4 regions of the Erwinia sp. L03-1 genome follow, and region 4 is predicted to be linked to each of the others. Evidence: predicted binding sites of a transcription regulator. Region 4 holds the regulator's gene; each other region holds the start of a gene.
The links. Region 4 encodes PurR, which represses purine synthesis genes. Its sites were predicted from a motif close to CANGCAAACGTTTGCNTG; they were not measured.
Positions count from the first base shown of each region.

Region 1 (2,206 bases), 1.0 Mb from region 4:
ACTCACAGATTGAAAACGGTTACACCAGAGATTCACCTGAGTTAGTGACCGGCTCCGCATTTTGGCAGAACGTTACCGAATGACGGCGTACCAGCGTGGGCATAAAGCAGTGCTGTTCGCTTTCATCCAGCTCACCAGCCGCGCCCCTGAGTGCTAATTCTGTCGCCAGCTTTGCCATAGAAATAATCGGGTAGCGCACCGTCGTTAACTGCGGATCGGTATAGCGTGAAATGGGAATATCATCGAAGCCGACCAGGGATAACGCCTGCGGTACCCGGATGCCGTTATCCTTCAGTGCGGCCAGCGCGCCTGCCGCCATACTGTCGTTGTAGGCAAAAACCGCACTCAGATGCAGGTTGCGGCCAAGCAGTTCAACCATTGCCGCTTCGCCCCCCTGCATATCCGGCTCACCGCTGGCTATCCAGTTTTCCGGCGGCAGAATGCCCTGCTCCAAAAGCCCCTGCCGCCAGCCCTCACGTCGCTGATGCACATCTTCAATCCCGTGGCTGGAGGCCAGATAACCGATACGTTGATGTCCCTGCTGATGCAGCATGCGGGTGGCCATCAGCGCACCGCTGACGTTATCCAGACAGACGCAGCGGTGTGCGTAGCCCGGCACCACGCGATTGATCAGCACCATGCCGGGCACCTCGTCCATCAGCGAAATCAGCTCTGCATCCTCTAGCGCCTTCGCATGCACCACCAGGGCATTACAGCGCTGACGGATCAGTACCTCAATGGCATGCCGCTCTTTGTCTGCCTGATGATAGGCGTTGTTAATCAGCACGTGCTTTTGCCAGCGCTGGGCAACGGAATCCACCGCCTTGACCAGCGCACCAAAGAAGGGATCGGAGACGTCCATCACGACAACGCCAAGGGTATCGCTGACCTGGGTAACCAGCGCCTGAGCATTGGCATTGGGTCGATAGCCGAGGCCCTCGACCGCCTTTAACACCGCATCGCGGGTACTCTGCGTGACCACGGCGCTGTTATTCAGTACGCGTGAGACGGTGGCCACCGAGACGCCCGCCGCGCGGGCGACATCACGAATGGTCATCATGGGCAGTTGCCCGGAGAGAATGATCGTTGCATAGCCCTTCCAGATGTCAGGTTGACTGGAGGCTATTCTTACAGCATCAGCGGCGGGGCTACGTGAAAGTCGTCACAGGGATGAAAACGGTTACAACGCTTTATCCTGCCTTTGTGAGCGGCATCATCTTCCTGACGACGCGGATATTACTCCTTTCCCGGATAGCCCGCCGTCAGGGGCCGCCCGCCGCTCAGCAGCGTCAGTCTGCGCCATAGCCATTCAACCGGCCCCTGACGGAAATGGCTCAGCCAGAAGAGGGAAAACAACAGGTTGATCAGCCAGACGGCAGGCACCATCGCCACCAGCTGCCAGCGATCCCATTGGTTAAACCAGCCCAGGCGGTTAAACAGGGTGGTGCATATCAGGGTTTGCAGCAGATAGTTGGTTAGCGCCATACGCCCCACGCAGCTCACTGCCCGGGTTATCCTCAGGCGCGACAATGTGGGCCAGTAGCCAAAACAGAGCGCCGCGTACCCTACTGCCTGTAGCGGCGCGCTGATTTCACGGGGAACCTGCAGAAAAAAGCCGGACCAGCGGAATTCCCAGCCGGAAGCCCACTGTAAAGCGATAGCGGGAAGCTCAATCAGCCAGGCCAGCGAGATGAGGATCGCGGCGGTGCGACGATAATGTGCCAGGCTATAGCTGCCTTTCAGCCAGCCGCTGCGCATCAGGGCGCTGCCGACCATCATCAACCCGGCCAGCTGCCAGCCATACTGCACGGCCAGCGCCATCAGGCCGGATGAGAAGAGATTGAGCCGGTTCAGAATCGCAGGCCAGCCCCCCTGGGTCTTCCAGAAGGTTTCGTACTGCACGTCGGCAAAGCCCGGGAGCCAGCTACTGTTGGGATGCACAGCGGCCCCCAGCCCCAGCACGACAAGCGCACAGCTGCCAACCAGGTAGAGCATTACGCCGGTATTGAAGAGCTGACGGCTGGAGGAGACATCGCGGATCATCCGCCAGACCACCAGCCCAATCAGCCCGTAGTCGAACAGAATATCGCCGTCCCACAGAAGCGTGCCGTGCAGGAAACCTAACAGCACCAGCCAGGTGAGCCGCGCCTGGAGCCAGCGTTTGCCGCGCGGCAGCAGCATCTGCAGACCGGCACCAAACAGCAGG
Region 1 is NZ_CM178762.1:1,498,558-1,500,763, reverse strand. Features, by position in the region: gene galS (HTH-type transcriptional regulator GalS) at 20-1,060, opposite strand; gene yeiB (DUF418 domain-containing protein YeiB) at 1,237-2,206, opposite strand, start outside.
Region 1: a site for PurR is predicted at 1,170-1,187, ahead of galS (HTH-type transcriptional regulator GalS). Genes of this name have one in related genera too.

Region 2 (2,206 bases), 1.5 Mb from region 4:
GCGGCATCCGCCTCTTTACCGGTCAGGTTTTTATCAACCAGATCCAGCAGGAACAGGTGGTTATGGGTGCCGCCTGAAACCACGTTATAGCCGCGCGCCAGGAACACCTCGACCATCGCTTTAGCATTTTTCGCGACCTGCTGCTGATAGACCTTAAACTCCGGCTCCATCGCTTCTTTCAGCGCGACCGCTTTACCGGCAATCACATGCATCAGCGGGCCGCCCTGGCCACCAGGGAAGACGGCGGAGTTCAGCTTTTTATACAGATCTTCGTCGCCGCCCTTCGCCAGGATCAGGCCACCGCGCGGCCCTGCCAGGGTTTTGTGGGTGGTAGTGGTAACGATATGGGCATGAGGTACCGGGTTCGGGTAAACGTCAGCCGCGATCAGGCCCGCCACGTGCGCCATGTCCACGAACAGCCAGGCACCGATGCTGTCAGCAATTTCGCGCATTTTTGCCCAGTCACAAATACCGGAATAGGCAGAGAAGCCACCGATAATCATTTTTGGCTTATGCTTCTGCGCCTGGGCGGCCAGATCTTCGTAGTCAATTTTACCGGTTTCGTCGATGCCATACGGCACCACGTTATACAGCTTACCGGAGAGGTTAACCGGCGAGCCATGCGTCAGGTGGCCGCCGTGCGCCAGATTCATACCCAGAATGGTATCGCCCGGCTGTAGCAGTGCGGTATAGACCGCAAAGTTGGCCTGTGAGCCAGAGTGAGGCTGCACGTTGGCATAGTCGGCGCCGAACAGCGCTTTAGCGCGATCGATAGCCAGCTGCTCAACGATATCAACGTATTCACAGCCGCCATAGTAGCGTTTGCCCGGGTAACCTTCGGCATATTTGTTGGTCAGCTGAGATCCCTGCGCCTGCATTACGCGCGGGCTGGTGTAGTTTTCGGAAGCAATCAGCTCAATATGCTCTTCCTGACGCACTTTTTCCTGCTCCATTGCCTGCCACAATTCGGCATCGTAATCAGCAATATTCATATCACGCTTTAACATCCGCATCTCCTGACTCAGCTAACTTCATATCGGTATTTAACGGCCCGTTAGGGCGAAGACACACAGTGTAAACTGTTTTACCAGGCGAGGGGTAGCCACAAAGCAGGCTTTTTACGCAAACGATTGGCCTGAGAGCCGGCAAGGGTTAGTTACCTTTTTTGCAAGCCTGATTGTCCGGCATTTTCGTCATCGCCCCCTTTGCCAGGATTCACCTGTTGCCTGGCGGGGCAGCCTGATGCCCCTGCTAACTGCGCGGAGAGTTTTACATCGCAAACCCTCGCGCGATAAGATGTACGGTAAGTTAACTCAATACATAACGCATGGAGAGCCTATGTTAGACGCTAAAACGATTGCCGCCGTGAAAGCCACAATACCCGCCCTGCTGGCTGTCGGTCCCGCCCTTACCCTACGCTTCTACGATCGAATGCTACGTGATAACCCTGAGCTACAGGATATTTTCAATATGAGCAATCAGCGCAATGGCAGCCAGCCTGAAGCGCTGTTCAATGCTCTCTGCGCTTACGCCTGCAATATTGAAAATCTCGCCGACCTGCTGCCTGCGGTGGAGAAAATCGCCCAGAAGCACACCAGCTTTGCCATTCAGCCCGATCAATATCAGATTGTCGGTACGCACCTGCTGGCAACGCTGGATGAAATGCTTAGCCCTGGCGAAGAGGTGCTGGAGGCCTGGGGCAAAGCCTACAACGTGCTGGCGAATGTTTTTATCCAGCGTGAGGCGCAGATTTATCAACAGGCAGAAGCTAAGCCAGGCGGCTGGCGCGCACCGCGGGCCTTTCGCATCAGCACCATTACCCAGGAGAGCGACGTCATCAAAAGCTTTATTCTGCAGCCGGTGGATGGTCAGCCCGTGATGGACTATCAGCCCGGACAGTATCTGGGCGTCTGGCTGCGCGCGAATACGTTAGAACATCAGGCGATCCGGCAATATTCACTGACCCGCGCACCCAATGGTCGGGATTACCGCATTGCCGTTCGTCATCAACCCGGCGGCGTCGTTTCTGGCTGGCTGCATCATCAGGCGCAGCCAGGTGATGAAATCCATCTGGCCGCGCCGGCAGGCGATTTTTTTCTGTCAGTCACGCCAGAGGTGCCGGTCACGCTGATCTCCGCCGGTGTGGGCCAGACGCCTGTGCTGGCGATGCTGGACGCGCTGGCGGCTCAGCGCCACCCCGCCCATG
Region 2 is NZ_CM178762.1:1,082,545-1,084,750, reverse strand. Features, by position in the region: gene glyA (serine hydroxymethyltransferase) at 1-1,007, opposite strand, end outside; gene hmpA (NO-inducible flavohemoprotein) at 1,339-2,206, shown strand, end outside.
Region 2: a site for PurR is predicted at 1,120-1,137, ahead of glyA (serine hydroxymethyltransferase). Genes of this name have one in related genera too.

Region 3 (2,206 bases), 1.4 Mb from region 4:
AATGGCCTGCAGATTGCTTCCCTCACCGGAAACCAGCACCACCAGCCGCATCATGCGTTGATGACCACACGCTCGTCGGAATCGGACGCCTTAATCACGCCAATTTTCCACGCCTTCTCGCCCGCGTCGGTCATCAGCTGTACCGCTTTATCCGCCTCTTCAGCACTCAGCGCGATCAGCATGCCGACGCCGCAGTTAAAGGTGCGATACATCTCAAAGCGGCTGACGTTGCCTGCTTTCTGCATCCAGCCGAACACCGCAGGCCATTCCCAGCTTGACTCGGCGAGCACCGCCTGGGTGTTGTCCGGCAGCACGCGGGGAATATTTTCCCAGAAGCCGCCGCCGGTCAGGTGGGCGATAGCATGAACGTCAACCTGCTCGATCAGGCTGAGGATATTTTTGACATAGATGCGGGTAGGGGCCAGCAGGTGATCGGCCAGCGATTTACCCTCAAGCTGGGTCTGTTGTGCATCGGTATTGCTGACTTCAAGGATTTTACGCACCAGCGAATAGCCGTTGGAGTGCGGGCCGCTGGAGCCGAGTGCAATCAGCACGTCGCCATCGCTGACCTTGCTGCCGTCAATAATTTCTGACTTTTCCACCACGCCGACGCAGAACCCGGCGACGTCATAATCTTCACCGTGATACATCCCCGGCATTTCGGCCGTTTCGCCGCCAACCAGCGCACAGCCGGATTGTGAACAGCCCTCGGCAATGCCGGTTATCACGCTGGCCGCGGTATCCACATCCAGCTTACCGGTGGCGTAGTAGTCCAGGAAGAACAGTGGCTCGGCGCCCTGTACCACCAGGTCGTTGACGCACATCGCCACCAGGTCGATACCGATGGTATCGTGACGCTTCAGGTCCATCGCCAGGCGCAGCTTGGTGCCCACGCCGTCAGTGCCGGAAACCAGAATCGGTTCGCGGTATTTTTGCGGCAGCGCACAGAGGGCACCAAAGCCGCCCAGCCCACCCATGACTTCCGGGCGACGCGTCTTTTTCACAACGCCTTTGATACGATCGACTAAAGCATTGCCCGCGTCGATATCTACGCCGGCGTCTTTATAGCTGAGAGAGGTTTTGTCGGTCACTGCGAAGTCCCCACGCGGTTTGCGGTTGGTGGTATTGAAAATAGAGCGCGGCAATTCTAACAGCGCAGGCAAACGTTTGCGAGCGCCTTCTTACCACGCGTTGTGCTGGGTCAGGTGTCAGATTATGATGACGGAAGTGCGCGGATACGGCAGAAGTTGCATTAAGTCATAGAGCATGGTGAGAAAATAGCGCTATAATCTCGCGATTTTTTTTTGCAGCTTAACACTCCGGGAGTAGAACAATGAAAATCGTGGAAGTCACACACCCGCTGGTCAAACATAAACTGGGTCTGATGCGTGAACATGACGTTAGCACCAAGCGTTTTCGTGAGCTCGCGTCGGAAGTGGGAAGCCTGCTGACCTATGAAGCCACCGCCGATTTAGAAACCGAAAAGGTCACCATCGAAGGCTGGAATGGCCCGGTAGAAATTGACCAGATTAAAGGCAAAAAAATCACCGTGGTGCCCATTCTGCGTGCCGGTCTGGGCATGATGGAAGGCGTACTGGAGCACGTACCGAGCGCGCGCATCAGCGTGGTCGGCGTTTATCGCGATGAGACGACGCTGGAACCGGTGCCTTACTTCCAGAAGCTGGTCTCTAATATTGAAGAGCGTATGGCGCTGGTCGTTGACCCGATGCTGGCCACCGGCGGATCGATGATCGCCACCATCGACCTGCTGAAAAACGCAGGCTGCACCAGCATTAAGGTGCTGGTACTGGTGGCTGCCCCGGAAGGTATCGCGGCGCTGGAGAAGGCGCATCCGGATGTTGAACTCTATACCGCGTCGGTGGATCAGGGGCTGAACGATAAGGGATATATCATTCCCGGGCTCGGGGACGCCGGCGATAAGATCTTCGGTACTAAATAAGTACGCCGCTATTAAACGCTAAGCCGACCGCAGAGTCGGCTTTTTATTGGGTATAATTAAAGAAAGGGTAAAGATATGACGCGTCGCGCAATTGGCGTTAGCGAGCGGCCACCGCTGCTGCAAACTATTCCTCTCAGCTTTCAGCATCTTTTTGCCATGTTCGGTGCAACGGTACTGGTGCCGATCCTGTTTCATATTAATCCGGCCACCGTGCTGCTGTTTAACGGCATCGGTACGCTGCTGTAT
Region 3 is NZ_CM178762.1:1,151,649-1,153,854, forward strand. Features, by position in the region: gene purN (phosphoribosylglycinamide formyltransferase) at 1-54, opposite strand, end outside; gene purM (phosphoribosylformylglycinamidine cyclo-ligase) at 51-1,091, opposite strand; gene upp (uracil phosphoribosyltransferase) at 1,334-1,960, shown strand; gene uraA (uracil permease) at 2,036-2,206, shown strand, end outside.
Region 3: a site for PurR is predicted at 1,157-1,174, ahead of purM (phosphoribosylformylglycinamidine cyclo-ligase). Genes of this name have one in related genera too.

Region 4 (2,206 bases):
CCGTTCCGCTGTTTACACGCCGTCATCGCGATGTCGAACTGACCGAGGCGGGACGCTACTTCATTCAGGAGGGGCGGAGCGTAATCAAAAAAATGCTTGCCACCCGGCGTCAGTGCCAGCAGGTAGCAAACGGCTGGCGCGGGCAGCTAAATATCGCCGTAGACAGGATAGTGAAACCCCAGCGCACCCGGCAGCTGGTTGTCGATTTCTACCGTCATTTCCCGGATATGGAATTACACCTTTCCCCGGAGGTGTTTAATGGCGTGTGGGATGCGCTGGCGGATGGCCGGGTAGATGTAGCGATTGGCGCAACTCAGGCAATACCCGTTGGCGGGCGCTTTGCCTTTCGCAATATGGGCGCGCTGAACTGGCGCTGTGTGGTTAGCGCCCGCCATCCTTTGACAGAAATCTCAGGACCGGTCAGCGAGGAAGCCATCCGCGAATGGCCCTCTCTGACGCTGGAAGACACATCCCGCGCGCTGCCCAAGCGCACTACCTGGACGCTGGATAATCAGCGTCGGCTGGTGGTGCCCGATTGGGAGAGCGCTGCGGACTGCCTGCTGGGCGGGCTTTGCGTCGGAATGGTGCCAGGACATTTTGCCCGTCCGCTGCTGAGCAGCGGCGCATTAACTGAACTTGTGCTTACCGCGACATTCCCCGACAGCCCCTGCTGCGTCAGCTGGTCGCAGCAGCAGGCCAGCCCCGCGCTGGGCTGGCTGCTCGACTATCTTGGCGACACCGGGACGCTCAATAATGAGTGGCTGAACGAGGGGGCAGAGGAATGAGCAGGCGGCTAATGGCGTTAGCGGCGATAGTCTACAAAGGGACCATCCGCCACTGAACGACGCTCGATCAGGCTGGGATGAACTTCAATCGTCTGTGGCTCCTCACGCTTGCTGGTAATACGATCCAGCAGCATTTCAAAGGCCGTTTCGCCCAGCCTCTCTTTTGGCTGGTGAACGGTGGTCAGGGCCGGGGTGAAGTAGCGCGCGTTGCGCACGTTATCATAGCCGATGACCGAGATATCCTGGGGAACGCGCAGACCCATCTCATCAGCGGCACAAATCGCCCCCATCGCCATAATATCGCCGCCGCAGAATACGGCGGTAGGCCGCTGCTTCTGGGATAAAATTTGCTGCATGGCACGATAGCCAGATTCGGGTTCGAAATCACCCTGTACCAGCCACTCATCGCGCAGGGTGATCCCCGCTTCGGATAGCGCCTTTAGAAAACCGGCATGACGGCCACCGCCGGTGTTACGCTCCAGCTGACCGGGAATGACGCCAATATCGCGATGGCCGCGCTCAATCAGATAGCGGCCTACCAGATAACCGCCCTCAAAGGCGTTATCCAGCACCGTATCCGTAAAATCACCGCGTGACTCGCTCCAGTCCATGACGACCATAGGAATATTTCGGTTATCTTCAAGCATCTGGATCAGTTCATCAGGATACTCGGAGCACATCACCAGCAGGCCATCGACGCGCTTTTGCGCCATCATTGACAGATACGCCTGCTGTTTGACCAGATCGTTGTGCGCATTGCCCAGAATCAGGGTGTAACCGCTGGCAAAGCAGCTGTTCTCCACGGCTTCAATAATCTCGGCAAAGTAGGGTGCCTCGCTGGACGTTGCCAGCAGGCCGATGGTCCGGGTGTGATTAACCTTGAGACTGCGGGCGACCGCACTTGGCGAATAATGCAGTTCGCGGATGGCAGTCCATACTGCTTCCCGCGTGGCTTCGGCCACAAAGCGCGTTTTATTAATGACGTGGGACACCGTGGTGGTCGACACCCCGGCGCGTTTAGCCACATCTTTGATTGTTGCCATGAAATCACTACTCCTGTACTTACCGCAACTTGCTGATAAGTATATTGTTAAACGATTGCCTGAAACGGCAAAATCCGTCGCCGTTTTTTATGAATATTCGGTGGCGTCAGTAAGGAAAAGGGGGCAGTCAGCCAGGCCTGTTGCGTCGGTTGCAGACCGCGAACGCAACCCGTTGCGCAACGAAATGGAATTCTAACAAGGCTGAGCAGAGAAAACGAGATTTTTACCGCCGGGTGTGGGAAAATTGATGGTGACACAAACTGTAAGGGTATAAAGGAGTATCTGTGGACACCGATCTGAAATTGTCTCTGCTAACCACCGTTAGCGCGCTGTTAATGATTATTATTTTCAGCTTTACCGCCGTCATGCACTAAAAAA
Region 4 is NZ_CM178762.1:2,539,183-2,541,388, reverse strand. Features, by position in the region: gene punR (DNA-binding transcriptional activator PunR) at 1-785, shown strand, start outside; gene purR (HTH-type transcriptional repressor PurR) at 803-1,828, opposite strand; gene cydH (cytochrome bd-I oxidase subunit CydH) at 2,113-2,202, shown strand.